DNA from 4 places in the Sphingomonas sp. P3_C6 genome. Region 2 is predicted to be linked to each of the others. Evidence: predicted binding sites of a transcription regulator. Region 2 holds the regulator's gene; each other region holds the start of a gene.
What was found. The regulator LexA, encoded in region 2, represses DNA repair genes until DNA is damaged. The targets are predictions, from matches to a motif close to GTTCCNCNCTTGTTCT.
Positions count from the first base shown of each region.

Region 1 (4,974 bases), on a different contig from region 2:
GGGCTGGTCGCGGTGATGCTGCAGATCACCAATTATGTGATGCGCTTCGCCCCGTTCGCGGTGTTCGCCGCAGTCGCCTCCACCCTGGCCGAGCGCGGCCCGAGCGTGCTGGCCGATCTTGGCTATTTCATCCTCAGCTTCTATTTCGGCCTGCTGCTACTCTGGCTGCTGCTGATCGGCATCGGATATCTGTTCATCGGCAAAAGGACGTCGCTGCTCGTCCGCTATATCCGCGATCCGCTGATCCTCGCTTTCACAACCGCGTCGTCGGAGGCGGCCTATCCGCGCACGCTGGAGGCACTCGACCGGTTCGGCGTGCCGCCCAAGATCGGCAGCTTCGTGCTGCCGCTCGGCTATTCGTTCAACCTGGACGGATCGATGATGTACATGACGTTCGCGTCGCTGTTCATCGCCCAGGCTTATGGCATCCACCTCTCGCTCGGCGAGCAGATCACGATGTTGCTGGTGCTGATGGTCACGTCGAAGGGCATTGCCGGCGTGCCGCGCGCCAGCCTTGTCGTGATCGCCGCGACCCTGTCGCTGTTCAAGATCCCTGAGGCAGGCCTGTTGCTGATCCTCGCGGTCGACCATTTCCTCGACATGGGGCGCTCAGCCACCAACGTGATCGGCAACGCGATCGCCGCAAGCGTCGTGGCGAAATGGGAAGGCAATCTCGACCCGGTCGAGCCGATCGACATCGAGCCGCCGCACGCGCCGTCCAAGGGCTTACTATAGTAGCGCAATGAATTCCCTGTTCCTGGGCCCGGAACAGGGAATTAACAGGGAATTTCGAATTTCCCTGTCGAAATTCCCCGGATTCCCCCGATATTCTCCATGGATATCAGCGAGATGACAACCAATTCCCTGTTATCCGAAAACAGGGAATTCGAGTCAGGTAACAGGGAAAATCCTGCGCCGAACAGGGAAATCCGAACACTATCGCGATGAGAAAGAACGCACAGGCTCATCGGGTCCTGTGCGATCCTACTCTACGACGCCCCCGCGTCCGTTTGAATCGATCCATACCGATCCGCGCTCAGGCGTAGGCGTAGGGCCCACCTTTCGCCAACGCCGCCTGATAGGCCGGCCGGGCATGAATCCGGTCGAGCCAGGCGATGGTGTGCGGGCGTGAGCCGTCGAGCCCGGCGCGGTTGCGCGCTGCTTCCAAGGGGAAGCTCATCATGATGTCCGCGCCGGTGATCTCCTCTCCGGCGAACCAGGGGCGCTGGGCCAGCTCGGATTCGACATAATCGAGATGCACGTCGATCATCGGCTGGATTCGTTTCGCGACCTTCCTGCCGAGGAACGGGATGCGGTTGACGACAAGCTTCACCAGCAACGGCGGCATCAGCGATCCTTCCGCATAGTGAAGGAACTGGCGGTAGCGGAGCACGGAATCCCGGTGCGGAAGCGGGCCGAGCTGGCCGTCGGCCTTTTCGACGAGATAATCGATGATCGCGCCGGTCTCGGCGATGACCCGGCCATCGTCGGTGTCCTCGATCACGGGGGACTTGCCGAGCGGATGGACCTTTTTCAGCTCGGGCGGGGCAAGCATCGTCTGCTTGTTCCGCTCATAGCGCCTGACCTCATAGGGCATGCCGAGCTCCTCGAGCATCCACAGGATGCGTTGCGAGCGGGAGTTTTCGAGGTGATGGACGATGATCGTCACGGCGATCCTCTCTCTATATGTCGTTATGCGCCGACCATAACCATGCCGCCGCCGGGAAATCCACGGACTCGTCCGAACGATGATGGGCGATGACCGATTCGATCCTGCCCAGCATCGCGTCTCGCTCCTCGATCGGCGCCTGGCGGAGCAGGGGCGCGGCCGGACCGATCCGCTGGAAGAAGCTCAGCGCATCAGCGACCGGATCGATCCCGTGTCCGGCGCGATAGGGAAAATCGACCGGCCTGGCCTCGACCCGCGACCACCCTGCTTCGGTGAGTAGCGGACGCACGAAATCGGGGTCGGCAAAGGCGAAAGGACCTGGAGCATAGCCGGTCGCAGGCGGCGGCACCTTCCCGATGGCAGCCGACACCAGTTCGGTCGCCCATGGATTGAGCGCAGCGCTCCTGAAACAGGAGAAAACGAAACCGGCACCCGGTACGGTGCCGCGCCGCAGTGCGGAGAAGGCCGCAATCGGATCGGGGAAAAACATCACGCCGTGCCGCGAGACGAGCAGGTCGACCGGCGCCAGTCCGGCGAGATGATCCTCAGCCGGACCACAGCGGAAGGAAAGATTGCCCAGATCACGCGCCCGCTCGGTCGCGATGCCGATCAGCGATGGCGAGATATCGACCCCGGCGATCTGCCGGTCCGGCAGCGCCCGGGCCGTCGCGATGCTCGTCGCGCCCGCGCCGCAGCCGATATCGACGATCGTCGTACTGCCCGTAGCCGCCATGTCGAGGATCGCAGCATTGAGGTGGACCGCGAGCCCGGCAAGGCAGCTATCGGTCCGTTGCCACTCATCGGCTCAGACATCGCCTACAGGACCGGACCAGTCGTTCGCGCTCGTCATGCCTTTGACCCTCTGCCTGCCCGTGACCTGGAGAGCCGCGAGTCCGCCCCGCCCTATCCCGCCGCGGCAGCGCATGCCATCGGCAAGGCCTTGGCCGGGCTCCGGACGCCGAAATATGAAAGGCCCGCCGACGCGGGCGGGCCTTTCCAGGTTTTGCGACGGGAAACGCCGCGCGAAGTCAGGTCTCAGAGATCGTCGGTATCGTCCTCAGGCTCGGGCCCAGCCATCATCTCTTCGGCGACCTTGTCGGTACGGGCACGTATCGCCTTTTCCAGGCGATCGGCCATTTCGGGATTCTCCTTGAGGAAATTCTTCGAATTCTCACGGCCCTGCCCGATGCGTACGCTGTCGTAGCTGAACCAGGCGCCCGATTTCTCGACCAGCCCGGCCTTCACGCCGAGGTCGAGGATCTCGCCGATCTTGGACACGCCCTGGCCGTACATGATATCGAATTCGACCTGCTTGAACGGCGGCGCGACCTTGTTCTTGACGACCTTCACCCGGGTGGTGTTGCCGATGATTTCCTCGCGATCCTTGATCTGGCCGGTGCGGCGGATGTCGAGGCGGACCGAGGCGTAGAATTTCAGTGCGTTGCCGCCCGTCGTGGTCTCCGGGTTGCCGTACATCACGCCGATCTTCATGCGCAGCTGGTTGATGAAGATCACCATGCAGCGCGAGCGGCTGATCGAGCCGGTCAGCTTGCGCAGCGACTGCGACATCAGGCGCGCCTGAAGGCCGACATGGCTGTCGCCCATCTCGCCCTCGATTTCCGCGCGGGGAACGAGCGCAGCGACGGAGTCGACCACCAGCACGTCGATCGCGTTGGAACGGACGAGCGTATCGACGATTTCGAGCGCCTGCTCGCCGGTGTCGGGCTGCGACACTATCAGCTCGTCGATATTGACGCCCAGCTTCTTGGCATAGACCGGGTCGAGCGCATGCTCGGCATCGACGAACGCCGCGGTGCCCCCGGTCTTCTGCGCCTCGGCGATGACGTGCAACGCGAGCGTGGTCTTGCCCGAGCTTTCCGGCCCGTAGATCTCGATCACGCGGCCGCGCGGCAGGCCACCGACGCCGAGCGCGATGTCGAGCCCGAGCGAGCCGGTCGAGATCGCCTCGACCTGCATGGTTTCCTTCGAGCCAAGCCGCATGGCCGAGCCCTTGCCGAATGCGCGGTCGATCTGTGCGAGCGCCGCGTCGAGTGCCTTGGCGCGCTCTGAGCTCGCCTTGTCGTTGGAGACTGCCATTTTGTTGTCGATGACCTTCAAAGATGCCGCCATTGGGAGCCTCCGTCGCTAAACCGATGTGCCGACGCATTCAATGCGTGTTGGAAGCTTCGTACATAGTTTGTTCCACAAGAACAAGAGCGGAACAGCATTTTTGTTCTCATTTTGTTTTAATCACCCGCCCGCGCCTCTTTTATGCGGGCATCGTCGTTCCGGCTTGCCGGGACGGACGCCGCAGGCAATGCTCCGCGCATGACCACGGACTTCATCGCCGGCCTGCCCAAGACCGAGCTCCACCTCCATATCGAGGGCAGCCTCGAGCCGGAGCTGATGTTCGCGCTGGCGACGCGCAACAATATCGCGATCCCCTATGCCAGCGTGGAGGAGGTTCGCGCCGCCTACAGCTTCTCCCGCCTGCAGGATTTCCTCGACATCTATTATGCCGGCGCCAACGTGCTGCAGACCGAGCAGGATTTCCGCGATCTCGCCATCGCCTATTTCGATCGCGCCGCGGCCGACGGGGTCGTTCACGCCGAGATCATGTTCGATCCCCAGACCCATACCGATCGCGGCATCCCCTTCGGCACCGTGATCGAAGGGCTGCTCTCCGGCATGGCCGACGCGAAGGCGCGTCACGGCATGACGTCGAAGCTGATCCTGTCCTTCCTGCGCCATCTCGACGAGGATGCCGCCTTCGCCACGCTGGAGGCGGCCGAACCCTGGCTCGACCGGATCGACGCGGTCGGCCTCGATTCGTCCGAACTCGGCCACCCGCCCGAGAAGTTCGCCCGGGTGTTCGCCGCGGCCCGCACCAGGGGCCTGCGCCTCGTCGCCCATGCCGGCGAGGAAGGCCCGCCCGATTATGTCTATCAGGCGCTCGACCTGCTCGGGGTCGACCGGCTCGATCATGGCAATCGCAGCCTGGAGGATCCCGTCCTCACCGCCCGCCTCGCCCGCACCGGCATGACCCTGACGGTCTGCCCCTTGTCCAACCTGAAGCTGTGCGTGGTCGACGACATGGCCGATCATCCGATCGACCGGATGCTCCGCGCCGGCCTGCGCGCCACGATCAACTCGGACGATCCAGCCTATTTCGGCGGCTATATTGCCGACAATTACCGGGCGGCGGCATCGGCGCGCGGGCTCGACCGCGACGATCTGGCGCTGCTCGCGCGCAACTCGTTCCTCGGCTCCTTCCTGCCGGACGATGCGGTGGCCACGCATCTCGC
Region 1 covers NZ_JBFUHB010000002.1:170,235-175,208, reverse strand. Annotated here, with positions in the region: gene AC1DT7_RS04225 (dicarboxylate/amino acid:cation symporter) at 1-735, shown strand, start outside; gene AC1DT7_RS04220 (glutathione S-transferase family protein) at 1,037-1,669, opposite strand; gene AC1DT7_RS04215 (class I SAM-dependent methyltransferase) at 1,683-2,402, opposite strand; gene recA (recombinase RecA) at 2,705-3,799, opposite strand; gene AC1DT7_RS04205 (adenosine deaminase) at 3,998-4,974, shown strand, end outside.
Region 1: recA (recombinase RecA) is a predicted target of LexA. The motif match lies at 3,877-3,892, and genes of this name have one in related genera.

Region 2 (4,974 bases):
CGCGACCTTCGAGGCACAGGTCGAGCGGGTCGAGCCGTTGCCGTCGCGGGATCTGGTAAGGCTCCGGCTGACGCCGGTCCGCGTCGTTGCCGTGCCCGCGCGACCGGTCCGGAAGGGCGAACGGCGCAGCGGCAAACAGGATGGACGCAAGCGGGAACTGCCGACGCTGCCCAAGCATGTCCGCGTCAATCTGGCCGAGGCGGATGTGCCGGGAGGGCTGTCGCGAGGCGCGACGATCAGGCTTGGGGCCCGGCTGATGCCGCCGCCCCAGCCGGCGGTGCCGGGGGCTTATGACTATGCCCGTGTTGCCTGGTTCGACGGGATCGGCGGCACCGGGCGCGGGTTCGGGCCTGTCACCATCGTCAGACCCGGAGCGTCGGGCGCGAGCGGCCTGCGGGAAAGGCTGTCGAAACATATCCAGGCGAGCGCGCCGGGTGGCGCCGGCGCCATCGCGGCGGCGCTGGCGACGGGGGACCAGGGCGGCATCTCGGAAGAGGATGCCGAGGCGATGCGGCGCTCCGGGCTTGCCCATCTGCTGTCGGTCAGCGGGTTGCATATCACCGCAGTGGTCGGCGCGGTCATGCTGCTGGTATTGCGCCTGCTGGCGCTCAGTCCGTGGCTCGCGCTGCGCTTTCGCCTGCCATTGATCGCCGCCGGAGCGGGAGCCGTGGCGGCGATCGGCTACACCCTGCTGACCGGCGCCGAGGTGCCGACGATCCGATCCTGCGTCGCCGCCCTGCTGGTGCTGGTCGCGATGGCGATGGGGCGGGAGGCGATCACCCTCAGGCTGGTCGCGGCGGGTGCGTTCATCGTGCTACTGCTCTTTCCCGAGGCACTGGCCGGGCCGAGCTTCCAGCTCTCCTTCGCCGCGGTGGCGGCGATCGTCGCGTTGCACGAGCATCCGCGGGTGAAGGCCTGGTTCGCGCCGCGCGAGCAGGCCTGGTGGCAGAAGTTCGGACGGACCTTGCTGTCGCTGCTGCTGACCGGCGTGGTGGTCGAGCTGTCGCTGATGCCGATCGCTTTGTTCCATTTTCACAAGGCCGGCATCTATGGCGCCCTCGCCAACATCGTCGCGATCCCGCTGACCACCTTCGTCACCATGCCGCTCGAAGCGCTGGCGCTGCTGTTCGACCTTGTCGGTATCGGCGCGCCCTTGTGGTGGCTCACGGCGCGCTCACTCGACCTGCTGCTGTGGATCGCCCATGCGACCGCCAGCATACCCGGATCGATCGCGGCACTGCCTGCGATGCCGGGCGGGGCGTTCGGGCTGATGGCATTTGGCGGGCTGTGGATCGCCTTATGGCGGACACGTTGGCGACGGCTCGGTACCGTACCATTCGCGATGGGCGCTGCCTGGGCGCTGACGACGCCGGCGCCTGACCTGCTCGTCACTGGCGATGGGCGGCATGTCGCCATTCGCACGCCGCGGAGTGGGCTCGCGCTGCTGCGCGAACGGGTCGGGGATTACACGTCGGACATGCTTGCCGAGAATAGCGGCGTGGATGGCGAGCCCTTGTTCCTGTCCGATCAGCCCGAGGCTCGCTGCAGCCGCGACCTGTGTCTGGTCGAGCAAAAGGCGGGCGGTCGGACTTGGCGAATCCTCGCAACACGGAGCGCCTATCTAGTGCCGGCGGGCGAGCTGATCGCGGCGTGCGGCACTGCCGATATCGTGGTCAGCGAACGCTGGCTGCCCGACGGATGTCGCCCGCGCTGGCTACGGCTCGACCGCGACATGCTGGCGAAGACCGGCGGGGTCGCGGTGACGCTTCGCACCGGCCATGTCGCCACCGTGCTGCAGCCGGGCGACCATCACCCCTGGCGGGTGACGGCGCCGGTGCCGGTCAGACGTAGCGGCGGAGCAGGCCGGCGAGCTTACCCTGCACGCGCACCTGATGCGGGGAATAGCGCTGCGGATCATAAGCGCGGTTCGCCGGATCGAGGCGGATCATCGCGCCTTCCTTCCGGAAATATTTGAGCGTCGCCTCGCTGTCGTCGATCAGCGCCACGACGATTTCGCCGTCGCGCGCTGTGTCGGCGCGGCGGATAAGGGCATAGTCGCCGTCGAGGATGCCGGCATCGACCATCGAGTCACCCGAGACTTCGAGCGCATAATGTTCGCCGCCGCCGAGCAGTGCGGCTGGCACCGCGAGCATCGACTGGCCCTCGAACGCCTCGATCGGGACGCCGGCCGCGATCCGGCCGTGCAGCGGGATCTCGATCACGTCGTTGGCAGGCTCGGGGATCTTCTTCACATTACCGGTAGGGGCGGGGCCGGCAGGGGCAGCCGCGGCGGCAGCAACGCTCTTGCGCGCGGCGACCTCGGGTCGTTCGGGCATGCGCAGCACTTCGAGCGCACGGGCGCGGTTGGGCAGGCGGCGGATAAACTTGCGTTCCTCCAGCGCGCTGATCAGGCGGTGGACGCCCGATTTGGACTTGAGGTCGAGCGCCTCCTTCATTTCCTCGAACGAGGGCGAAACGCCGCTCGCCTCGAGCCGGTCGTTGATGAAGCAGATCAGCTCGTGCTGCTTGCGGGTAAGCATCCCAATTCCTCCGTCGGAACAGACTGGGAACGTTTATGCAATGTTCCGCCGCTCTGTCAAGCCAAGGGTAGGATTTCCACCGGCTCGCCCGCATCGAGTGCCGGCGCGTTGGGTACGCGGACGATCAGGCAGTCGGCCCGGGCGAGGGTGAGGAGCATCGAGCTGTCCTGCGTGCCGGCGGCGAAGACATGGCCGTCGCGGGTGACGGCGCGCAGATAATCCTGGCGATGATCGTTCGCGGGCAGCGCATCGCCGAGGATCGCCGTGGCTGTCCGGGGAAAGGGATCGAGCGCGCCGGCCATGGTGGCGATCAGCGGGCGAAGGAACAGAAAGGCGGTGACGAAGGCCGAGACCGGATTGCCGGGCAGGCCGAGCACGACCGTGTCGCGCAGCCGGCCGGCCATCATCGGCTTGCCGGGGCGGAGTGCGATCCGCCAGAAATCGATGCTGCCGCCCGCCGCATCGAGCGCCGGGCGGACCAGGTCATGATCGCCGACCGAGGCGCCGCCGGTGGTGACGAGGATGTCGGCGTCCACTGCGGTGAAGGCTGCTGTGATGGTGTCTAGCCGGTCGGGCAGGATGCCGAGATCGATGATGTCGACCGGCAGATCGGCGAGCTGGGCGGCAATCATTGCCCCGTTCGATTCAGGCAGCGCCGCCTCGGTCAGGGCGCTGCCGGGTGCGACGAGTTCGTCCCCGGTCGCGACGATCGCGACACGCAGCCGGCGGCATACTGGGAGGGCGCCATGCCCGCCGGTCGCCGCCACGGCGATGCGCGCCGGGGTGAGACGCTCACCCCTGGCGACGAGCAGATCGCCGGTGGAGAAGTCGAGGCCCTTGCGGCGGACGTTCCGGCCCCGGGCGCGTGGCCCTTCGCCCGACAGCGTCATCCGGTCGCCGTCACGTGCGGCCTCTTCCTGGATCAGCACGGTATCGGCGCCCTCGGGCATCGCCGCGCCGGTGAAGATCCGGACCGTCTCGCCCGCGGCGACAACGCTGGAGAACGGGCTGCCGGCGGCGCTCTCGCCGATCACGGTAAATGGGCCGGGCAGGTCGGCGAAGCGGATCGCATAGCCATCCATCGCCGACAGGTCGCTGACCGGCTGAGTCCGCACGGCCATGATATCGGCCGCTGCCCAGCGACCGGCCGCGCTGCGGATCGGCACCGTCTCGGCCTCTACCGGCACGGCAAGGGCGAACAGGCGTGCCTGGGCTTCGGCGACGGGAATCAGGGGGGAGCGGGGTGGTTGGGTCACCCGCCCTCACTATCCGGCCGGAAGGGTCGGGTCGAGAGACCGGTCGCGCTACCCAAGTCGGGCGGTGATGCTATGCTCCGGCAGAGCTTGGCAAGATGAGGGTGAGAGCATGCGGTTCCTGAGCGGTCTCGGCCTATGGGCATTGTCTTTGCTGGCATTTGTGCCGGCCGGCGCCGAAACCATCGCCTTTACCGGTGCGCGCGTGATCGACGGCACGGGCAAGGCGCCGATCGCAAATGGAGTGGTGGTCGTAACCGACGGCAAGATCGTCGCCGTCGGCACCAGGGCACGCACCCCGGTCCCTGCCGGTGCCACCCGGATCGACGTGACCGGCAAGACGATCATGCCCGGCATCGTCAATGCGCATGGCCATCTGTTCTTCGACGCCAAATCGGCCGTTCCGGCGCGCACCCAGTTGACCGATCAACTTGCGCTCTATGCCCGGTACGGCGTCACCACCGTCTATAGCCTGGGCGATGACGGGGTGGAGACGGTGAAGCTGCGCGACGAGTTGCGCACCGCGCCCTTCGGTCCCGGCATGGCCCGGCTCTATGTCTCCGGCCCGGTGCTGACCGCCAGGACCGCCGAGGAAGGCCGCGCGACCGTGACGGCCAATGCGGCACGGGGCGTCGACATCATCAAGATCCGCCTCGAAGGGCCACCCGACGCGCCGATCCGCACCCCGGCCGTCTATGGCGCGATGATCGACCAGGCGCATCTCGACAAGCTGCGTATCGCCGTCCACATGTTCACCGCCGACGAGACCAAGGGTGTGGTCGATGCCGGCGCCGATATCCTGGCCCACAGCATCCGCGATCGTGATGCAGATCCGGAACTGATCGCCGCGATCAAGGCCAACGGCGTGGGCTATATCCCGACCCTGACCCGCGATCTTTCCGTGTTCGTCTATGAATCGACGCCCGATTTCGTGAGCGATCCCTTCTTCACCAAAGAGGCCGCCTATCGCGAGCCGCTTCAGCCGCTGCTCGACCCGGAGGCGCAGGCGAAAGTGAAGGCGAGCGCCAGCGCGCAGGCGATCAAGCCGGCGCTCGAACAGGCGAAGCGTAACCTGAAGCTGCTGTCCGATGCCGGCGTCCAGATCGCCATGGGCACCGACACGGGGGCGCCGACCGGGCGCTGGCAGGGCTATTTCGAACATCTGGAGATGCAGATGATGG
Region 2 covers NZ_JBFUHB010000018.1:673-5,646, reverse strand. Annotated here, with positions in the region: partial or broken gene AC1DT7_RS16380 (ComEC/Rec2 family competence protein) at 1-1,870, shown strand, start outside; gene lexA (transcriptional repressor LexA) at 1,842-2,540, opposite strand; gene AC1DT7_RS16370 (molybdopterin molybdotransferase MoeA) at 2,597-3,796, opposite strand; gene AC1DT7_RS16365 (amidohydrolase family protein) at 3,906-4,974, shown strand, end outside.

Region 3 (4,974 bases), on a different contig from region 2:
TTCGCAGAAGCGTCGAAGCGCATCGGCATAGCCCTTGATGTCGGTCGGATCGACGATCAGACCGGTGACCCCGTCGTCGATCAGGCCGACCGCGCCGGAAGCGTGGGCCGCCACCACCGGGACTTTCGCTGCCATTGCCTCCAGCGTCACATTGCCGAAGGTCTCGGTCACGCTCGGGTTGAAGAACACATCCATGGAGGCGACCGCACGGCCAAGGTCATCGCCCGACTGGAAGCCGGCGAACACGGCGTCCGGAATCTCCTGGGCGAACCAGTCGCGTGCCGGGCCTTCGCCCACCACCAATGTCTTGTGCCGGACGCCGAGCGCGTCGAGCGCGTGCATCGCGTCGGCGAACACGTCGAGGCCCTTTTCCTTCACCAGCCGGCCGAGAAACCCGATCGCGATCTCGTCGTCGGCGATGCCCAGGCTTCGGCGCCATTCGAGGCTACGCCGGTCGGGGTTGAAGCGATCGTGATTCACCCCGCGCGACCAGCGCGAGATATGGGACGTCACGCCCCAGTCGCGCAGGATCTCGCCCATCATCTGGCTCGGCGCGAGCACCTCGTCGACGCGCGAATAGAATTTGCGCTGCGCATTGATGATGATCGGTTCGAGGAAGCCGATGCCGTAATAGCGGACATAGGTCTCGAACCGCGTGTGGTAGGACGCGACCGAGGCGATGCCGTTCCGCTCTGCATAACGTACCGCGGCATGCCCCAGCCAGTCGGGTGCGGAGACATGGATCAGGTTCGGCGCGAAGGCGTCGACATCCCGCCGGGTCTTTGCGGGCATGCCGCGCGCGAGCTTGTACTCCGCCCGCCCGCCGGGCAGCTTGATCGAGGGCACGCTGACGAGGTCGCCGGTCGCCGCGAAGGCGGGGCGTCGGCTGGTCGGGGAATAGACGCGCACCGTCGCGCCCTGCTTAAGGAGATGGCCGACAAGAAGGTTGAGAGCCTGATTCGCGCCGTCGCGCGTATAATTATAGTTGCCGCTGAACAGCGCGACGCGGAGGTCTTTCGCTTGCATGGCGGGCGCATAGACCCGCCGGAGCGAAACGCCAATCTCCCTGCGCGCCAAGTATGACTTTATGTTTCTGGCCGGTGCGGTCGGAATGAGGGGGCCAATCGTTTGTCCGGACGAGCCGACAACCACATCATTCCCGATAGTCGGCGCGACGCATGATGATATCGGCGGGCAACGTCGTTCTTCAGATGCTAGGCCGTGGCGATGCCTCTATGGTGCGCGCAAGGAGACCTTCATGACCGACCTGTCCGATTTTCCGATTACGAAGCGCTGGCCCGCGCAGCATCCCGACCGGATCCAGCTCTATTCACTGCCGACGCCGAACGGGGTGAAGGCATCGATCATGCTCGAGGAGACCGGGCTGGCCTACGAGGCGCACCTCGTCGATTTCGCGACGAATGACCAGAAATCCCCGGAATTCGTGTCGCTCAACCCGAACGGCAAGATCCCGGCGATGATCGACCCCACCGGCCCCGGCGGCAAGCCGCTCGGCCTGTTCGAAAGCGGTGCGATCCTGCTGTATCTCGCCGGAAAGACGGGCAAGTTCATCCCCAACAACCCCACCGGCCGCTGGGAGGCGACTCAATGGGTGATGTTCCAGATGGGCGGTGTCGGGCCGATGTTCGGGCAGCTCGGTTTCTTCAACAAGTTCGCCGGCAAGGACTGGGAGGATAAACGCCCGCTCGGTCGTTATGTCGATGAATCTAAGCGCCTGCTCGGCGTGATGGACGCGGCGCTGGCGGGCAAGGACTGGTTTCTCGGCGACGAATATACCATTGCCGACATCTCGATGCTCGGCTGGGTGCGCAACCTGATCGGCTTCTACGAAGCGCGCGATCTGGTCGGTTTCGACGATTTCAGGAATGTCTCCGCGTGGCTTGAGCGCGGGCTGGCGCGCCCTGCGGTGCAGCGCGGCCTGACTATCCCCGCAAAGCCGGCCTGATCCACCGCCTGGCCTGACCCTATAACGTCACCCCGGACTTTTTCCCGGGGTCCATGGCTGCCCAACCGCAACGACTGTGGGCCCGCGGAAGCATGGATGCCGGAACAAGTCCGGCATGACGAGGTGGGGGTGCGTGGAAAAGTTTGTTCCCCTCCCGTTCCTTTTTCGTTAAAGCCTCCAAATGGCAAAACCCCAGAAGCGCTATGTCTGCCAGGCCTGCGGATCGGTCGCGAACCGCTGGGCCGGGCAGTGTGCCGATTGTGCGGAGTGGAATAGCCTGGTCGAGGAAGTGGGCGGCACCGTCACGCCGTTCCAGGCCAAGCACAACCTCCAGTCGGGCGGCCGCTCGGTCACGATGGTCGGGCTCGACGCCGATATCGCGCTGCCCGAACGCATGCCGAGCGGCATTGCCGAGCTCGACCGCGCGCTCGGGGGCGGTTTCGTCGAGGCATCGGCGACGCTCATCGGCGGCGACCCCGGCATCGGCAAGTCGACGCTGTTGCTCCAGGCGGCGGCTAAGATGGCGCTTGCCGGCCTGCCGGTCGCCTATGTCTCGGGCGAGGAAGCGGCCGATCAGGTTCGCCTGCGCGCGCGCCGGCTCGGTCTCGGCAATGCCCCGGTTCAGCTCGCCGCGGCGACTTCGACCCGCGATATCCTGACGACCCTGGGGCAGGGCCGGGCGCCGGCCCTGCTGGTGATCGATTCGATCCAGACCATGCATTCCGACCTGATCGAGGGCGCTCCCGGCACCGTCAGCCAGGTTCGCGCCTCGGCGCAGGAACTGATCCGCTTTGCCAAGGAGCGCGGCACCGCTGTGGTCCTGGTCGGACACGTCACCAAGGACGGCAGCATCGCCGGCCCCCGCGTGCTCGAACATATGGTCGATACGGTGCTCAGCTTCGAAGGCGAACGCAGCCATCAATATCGCATCCTCCGCGCGATCAAGAACCGCTTTGGCGGCACCGATGAGATCGGCGTGTTCGCCATGGTTGCGGAGGGGCTGGCCGAAATCTCCAACCCCAGCGCACTGTTCCTGACTCAGCGCGACGAGGGCGTTACCGGCACCACCGTCTTCCCCGCGCTCGAGGGCACCCGGCCGGTTCTGGTCGAGATCCAGGCGCTGGTCGTCCGCCTCGCCAGCGGCGCCACCCCGCGCCGTGCCGTGGTCGGTTGGGACTCGGGGCGACTGGCGATGGTCCTCGCGGTGCTGGAGGCGCGGTGCGGCCTCAGTTTCTCGGCGTGCGAAGTCTATCTCAACATCGCCGGCGGCTACCGGGTGCAGGATCCCGCTGCCGATCTGGCGGTGGCTGCGGCGCTCGTCTCGGCCCTGTCGGAGCGGCCGGTGCCGTCGGATGCCGTCGCGTTCGGCGAGATCGCGCTGTCGGGCGAGATTCGCCCGGTCGCCCATGGCGCGCTCAGGCTCAAGGAATCGGGCAAGCTCGGCTTCGAGCGGGCGCTGGTGCCCGCGGCCATCACCAATGACAAGTCGCCATTGAAGCTGTCGGGATTCCGTACCCTCGGTCAGTTCGTTGACCATATGCTGGGCCGCGGGTAGCGCTGGGCGCCGAAGACACCTACCTGCCAATCGTGCCGGGCGGAAACGGGGCTTGTCGAGAGCCCGCTGCCGGTAGCGAACGGGGGAAAGCCAAGGCGTATCATGGGACTGACCGCACTCGACATCCTCGTACTGATCGCGGTCGGCGGGGCCGCGATCCTCGGCCTGATGCGCGGCTTCGTGACAGAGATCCTGTCGCTGTTCGCCTGGGTCGCGATAGTCTTCGCGATCAAGCTGTTCCATATGCCGCTCACGCACCTCTTGTCCGGTTCGGTCGGCACGGTGACCGGGGCTGCAGTGCTGGCTTTCGCGATCATCGCCGGCGTCACCTATTTTGCAGGGCGGGCGGTGGCCAATGTGCTCGGGTCGCGCACTCGCGATTCGATCCTGGGACCGGTCGATCGCGCGCTCGGCTTCGGCTTTGGCGCGCTGAAGGGTCTGATCCTGGCCAGCCTCGGCTTCCTGCTCGTCGCGCTGATGACCGATACGGTGAGCGGCGGCCCGACCCATCGCCCCGAATGGCTCACCTCCGCGCGGACCTATCCGCTGCTCAACACGACCAGCGCGAGCATCGCCGATTTCGTCGATCGCCGCCGCAAGGGCAAACCGGTGTTCGGCCCTGCGGATAACGCCGCCACCCCAGCCACCAATATCAGTGAGGAGCGGCCATGAACGCACCGCTCTACAATGCCGAGATCCTGCGCCTCGCAGCGACTGTCCCGCATCATGACCGCCTGCCCGAGCCAATGGGCACATCGGAGAAACGCTCTCCCGTCTGCGGCAGCCGCGTCACCGTCGATATCAATGTCGACGATCAAGGCCGGGTCAGCGAGGTTGGCCTGCTGGTGCGCGCCTGTGCGCTCGGCCAGGCATCCTCGTCGCTGATGGGCGCGAGCGTCATCGGCAAGTCGCCCGAGGAACTGGCTGCTGCCCGCGATGCGCTGGCGGCATGGCTGGCGGGCGAGGGGCCCTTGCCCGACTGGCCCGGCTTCGCGCTTTTCACACCGGCGTTGCCGCACAGCGCGCGCCACGCCTCGATCCGTCTCGCGTTCGAGGCAGCGGCAGAGGCCGCCGCGACCGCCCGTGCAGGGCTCGACGCATGAGCGAATCCCTGCTCTTCGACGCGGTGATCCTGCTTGGCTCCGGCCTTGTCTTTGTCCTGATCTTCCGCCGCTTCGGCCTTGGTGCGACCCTTGGCTATCTCGTCGCCGGCGCACTGGTCGGCCCGCAGGCGCTCGGGCTGGTCGGCGGTGCCGAATCGAAGATCGGCGTCGCCGAACTCGGCATTACCCTGCTGCTGTTCATCGTCGGGCTCGAACTGAATCCGCAGCGGCTGTGGAAACTGAAGAACGAGATTTTTGCCCTCGGCCTGATGCAGGTCGTGCTGTGCGGCATCGCCGTGTCGGGCGTGGTCTGGGCCATCACCCAATTCTCGCCCGCTGCCGCATTGGCG
Region 3 covers NZ_JBFUHB010000023.1:36,082-41,055, reverse strand. Annotated here, with positions in the region: gene AC1DT7_RS18445 (glycosyltransferase family 4 protein) at 1-1,026, opposite strand, end outside; gene AC1DT7_RS18440 (glutathione binding-like protein) at 1,259-1,966, shown strand; gene radA (DNA repair protein RadA) at 2,148-3,521, shown strand; gene AC1DT7_RS18430 (CvpA family protein) at 3,624-4,193, shown strand; gene AC1DT7_RS18425 (iron-sulfur cluster assembly scaffold protein) at 4,190-4,624, shown strand; gene AC1DT7_RS18420 (cation:proton antiporter domain-containing protein) at 4,621-4,974, shown strand, end outside.
Region 3: radA (DNA repair protein RadA) is a predicted target of LexA. The motif match lies at 2,112-2,127, and genes of this name have one in related genera.

Region 4 (4,974 bases), on a different contig from region 2:
GCCCCGAGATTCTCATACTCCTCCATCGCGCGGACGAGCTCGGTCAAATTCTCCAGCCGCCCGGCTGCCTCGGCCGATTTCTCGTTCTGCCACAGGGCGGTATAGCCGCTCTCGTCGAGGATCTGGCGGGCCAGCTCGGGATGGGGCAGCTCGCCCGCCATGCTACGCCAGCGCGCCATGTCGCCGACGAGATTGCCGAGCGCCCGGCGGGCGGCCCCGGTCAGCTCGTCGGTGTCGAGGATCCGCGCGGCGGCAACGGTCAGCGGCACGCCCTCGGCGCGGGCGAGCTGGTGGACCTTCTGCACCGCCTTGTCGCCAAGGCCGCGCTTCGGCGTGTTGACGATCCGTTCGAAGGCGAGGTCGTCGGCCGGCTGCGCGACGACGCGCAGATAGGCGATGGCATCGCGGATCTCGAGCCGTTCGTAGAAGCGCTGCCCGCCCAGGATCTTGTGCGGCAGGCCGATGGTGATGAAGCGTTCTTCGAACTCGCGCGTCTGGTGCTGCGCGCGGACCAGGATGGCGATGTCGTCGAGGCTCTTGCCGGCGCGCTGGCAGGATTCGATCTCCTCGCCGACCCGCCGCGCTTCCTCCGGGCCGTCCCATACGCCGAGCACACGCACCTTCTCGCCATCGCTCGCGTCGGTCCAGAGCGACTTGCCGAGCCGGCCGCTGTTATTGGCGATCACGCCCGATGCCGCGGCCAGGATGTGCGGGGTGGAGCGGTAATTCTGCTCCAGCCGGATCACCTTCGCGCCGGGGAAATCCTTCTCGAACTTCAGGATATTCTCCACCTGTGCCCCGCGCCAGGAATAGATCGACTGGTCGTCGTCGCCGACGCAGCAGATGTTCTTGCGCTCCTGCGCGAGCAGGCGGAGCCAGAGATACTGGACGCTGTTGGTGTCCTGATATTCGTCCACCATGATATATTTGAAGCGGCGCTGATAATCGGCGAGCACGTCGCGGTCGCGCTTCAGGATGGTCAGCATGTGGAGCAGCAGGTCGCCGAAATCGCAGGCGTTGAGCGCCTTCAGCCGGGCCTGATACTGCGCATACATCTCGCGGCCCCGGCCATTGGCGTAGAGCTCGCTTTCGCCGGCGTCGATGTCGGCGGGGGTGAGGCCCTTGTTCTTCCACTGGTCGATCAGCCCGGCGAGTTGCCGCGCCGGCCAGCGCTTCTCGTCCAGATCGGCGGCGAGGATCAGCTGCTTCAGCAGGCGGAGCTGATCGTCGGTGTCGAGGATGGTGAAGTTGCTCTGCAGCCCGACCAGCTCGGCATGGCGGCGCAGCATCTTCGCGCCGATCGCGTGGAAGGTGCCGAGCCAGGGCATGCCCTCCACCGCATCGCCGACCAGCCGCCCGACCCGGTCGCGCATCTCCCGCGCCGCCTTGTTGGTGAAGGTGACCGACAGGATCTCCGACGGCCAGGCCTTCCGCGTGAACAGCAGGTGCGCCAGCCGCGCGGTGAGCGCCGCCGTCTTGCCCGTGCCGGCGCCGGCAAGCACGAGCACCGGCCCCTCGGTGGTGAGCACGGCCTCACGCTGCGGGGTGTTGAGACCCTGGATATAGGGCGGGTCGTTAGGCGAGGGCGCGGGGAGAGTCATCAGTGAACAGGTAGGGAACGCGGACGCGGGGAGCAAGCGCGCTTAAACTCCCTCTCCCGGRGGGAGAGGGAAGGGGCCCAAGCGAAGCTTGGGAAGGGTGYGGGTGATTTTGAAGTCCCGCTTGCCAATCACCCTCACCCTCCCATTGCTCCGCAATGGGCCCCTCCCTCTCCCGCTGGGAGAGGGGATTAAGTGCAAACTCCCTTGCTCATGAGGAAGACATTCGCCCCGTTTCTCCTCGTCACCCTTCTACGGCGACGATGAATCGTAGGAAGTCGTATCGATGATTTTACGGCGAACTCCGCTCATCGGCGGCAGGAGCCGCAGCTATCTATGACGGCCGGCTCGCCAAGCCTGACGCGCCCCGGCGAAGGGAACAAGACGGCAAGGGTACTGGCGGAGTCGCCATCCCGTCGCTATGTGCGCGGCGCAATGCGGGGGCGGCCAGTCGGGGAAACCGGCGGTTGCAGAGAGGCCTGCGTCCCTTGTCGACTCCTCTCCGTAACCTCCATCTCTCACCCTGTGTCATCAACCTGTCACATAAGCGCGCAAAGCGGTTTTACCATGGCAACGATAGTTTCAGCGCTCCCCGAGTCGGTCGAGCGCCCGTCAAGCGGGCCCCGGCTCGACCAGTCGATGCACCCCGCCGGGCGCTGGCTGTTCCTCGCGGTGCTGGTGGGCGGACTCGCCTATGCCGGGTTCAGCATCTTCGCCGACACCGCGGAAGTCGGCGAGCAGATGGCGACGGGGGTGTTCCTGTTCCTCGGCCTCGCGCTGCTGATCGCGCTGGGCTTCGAGTTCGTTAATGGTTTTCACGACACCGCCAATGCCGTCGCCACGGTGATCTACACCAATTCCATGCCGGCCCATCTGGCGGTCGTGTGGTCCGGCTTCTTCAATTTCCTCGGCGTGATGTTCTCCAGCGGCGCGGTCGCCTATTCGATCATCACGCTGCTGCCGGTCGACCTGATCCTTCATGTCGGCAGCAATGCCGGGTTCGCGATGATCTTCGCGCTGCTGCTCGCGGCGGTACTGTGGAACCTCGCGACCTGGTATGTCGGTCTGCCCAATTCCTCCAGCCACGCGCTGATCGGCTCTATCCTGGGCGTCGGTTTCGCCAACCAGCTCCTGTCGGCCAGCCAGGGCGGCACCTCGGGCGTCGACTGGAGCCAGGCCTACAAGATCCTGACCGGCCTGTGGATGGCGCCGCTGATCGGCTTCTTCGCCGCGATGCTGCTGCTGTTCGCGATGAAGCTCGTGCTGCGCAACCCGAAGCTCTACAGCGAGCCGGAGGCCAATGCGCCGCCGCCACGCGGCATCCGCGCGCTGCTGATCGCGACCTGCACCGCCGTCTCCTTCGCCCATGGCGGCAATGACGGGCAGAAGGGCATGGGCCTGATCATGCTGATCCTGATCGGCTGCGCCCCGACCGCCTATGCGCTGAACCGCACCATGCCGGAAAGTGCGACGCCGGCCTTTGTCGCCAGCGCCACCTCGGCCGCGAGCGCATTCGGCGCACATGCCGGTCCCGCCGGCGCCAATGGCGACGTGACCGTCGCGCGCGAGACGCTGACTCACGCCCTCCAGGCCAAGAAGGCGAACAGCCCCGAGGTCTATGCCGCGGCTGCCACGCTGTCGCGTGACGTCAGCCAGCGTATCGGCGGCTATGGCTCGCTGGAAAAGGTGCCGGCCGCCGCGACGCCGAACCTGCGCAACGACATGTATCTGGTGCTCGATTCGACGCGGCTTGCGACCAAGGACAAGGACGCAGCGGCAAAGACCTTCTCCGAACCCGAGCTCAAGTCGATCAGCGCCTATCAGGCCAATCTCGAACAGGGCACGCGCTACATCCCGCTCTGGGTGAAGATCACCGTGGCGCTGGCGCTCGGCCTCGGCACGATGGTCGGCTGGAAGCGCATCGTCGTCACGGTGGGTGAACGGATCGGCAAGACCCACCTGACCTATGGCATGGGCGCCTCGGCCGAACTCGTCGCCGCCGGCACGATTTTCGCCGCCGAGCATTACGGCCTGCCGGTCTCGACCACCCACATCCTGACCAGCGGCGTCGCCGGCGCATCGGTGGCGAACGGCGCCGGCCTGCGCGCCCGGACCATCGCCAGCATGGCGCTCGCCTGGGTCATGACCCTCCCGGCCGCGATGCTGCTGGCCGGCGGCCTCTACTGGCTGATGCTGACGCTGCTGGATACCTTCGCCACGCGTTGATTTTTCCTCTCCTTCTGAACTCCCTCTCCCAGCGGGAGAGGGAAGGGGCCCAAGCGAAGCTTGGGAAGGGTGAGGGCGAACGTGGTTTGTCCATTCATCCGTCACCCTCACCCTCCCACTCGGCTGCGCCGAGCGGGCCCCTCCCTCTCCCAAGGGGAGAGGTGTAAGCGGAAGAGAGAATAGTTTCTTGACCGGAAGGATCGCACACGCGAACCACCGATCATGACGTCGCTCCCCATGACCGCGCACAAGCGCGTCCTGCTCGCCAGCCTGATCGGGACCTCGGTCGAGTTCTACGATTTCTACATCTACGCGACGGCCGCTGCGCTCGTCTTCGGGCCGCTGTTCTTCCCGGCCGAGGATCAGGGCGCGCAATTGCTGCTGTCCTATGCCAGCTTCGGCCTGGCCTTCATCGCGCGACCGGTGGGCGCCGCGATCTTCGGCCATTTCGGCGACCGGATCGGGCGCAAGTCCACCCTGGTCGCCTCGCTGATGCTGATGGGCGGATCGACCGTCGCGATTGCCTTCCTGCCGACCTATGCGCAGATCGGCTGGGTCGCGCCGCTGATCCTGTGCCTGTTGCGCTTCGGCCAGGGGCTTGGCCTTGGCGGCGAATGGGGTGGGGCCTCGCTGCTCGCGGTGGAGAATGCACCGCCGGGATGGCGCAACCGCTATGGCATGTTCCCGCCGCTCGGCGCGCCGGTCGGCTTCATCGCGGCGAACGGCTTCTTCCTGATCCTCGGCGCCACGCTTACCGACACGCAGTTCCGCGAATGGGGCTGGCGGCTGCCGTTCCTGGCGAGCGCCGTGCTGGTCGCGCTCGGGCTATGGGTGCGCCTCAAGCTGACCGAGACGCCCGCCTTTCTCGAAGCGGCGAAGGAGGAGAAGCTGCCGCGCGTGCCGATCGTCGTGCTGTTCCGCGATCACCTCCGCCCCACGCTTGCCGGCATCTTCGGCGTGGTGGCGTGTTTCGCGCTCTTCTATCTCGCGACCGCCTTTGCGCTTGGCTACGGCACGACGACGCTCGGCCATAATCGCCAGGCGTTCCTCGCGGTCGAACTCGCTGCGATCCTGTTCCTCGCCTTGGGCGTGATCGTCGCGAGCGTGTTGGCGGATCGGCGCAGCGCCCAGACAATGCTGCGCTGGGGCT
Region 4 covers NZ_JBFUHB010000015.1:49,837-54,810, reverse strand. Annotated here, with positions in the region: gene AC1DT7_RS15075 (ATP-dependent helicase) at 1-1,601, opposite strand, end outside; gene AC1DT7_RS15070 (inorganic phosphate transporter) at 2,166-3,824, shown strand; gene AC1DT7_RS15065 (MFS transporter) at 4,047-4,974, shown strand, end outside.
Region 4: AC1DT7_RS15075 (ATP-dependent helicase) is a predicted target of LexA. The motif match lies at 1,605-1,620, and genes of this name have one in related genera.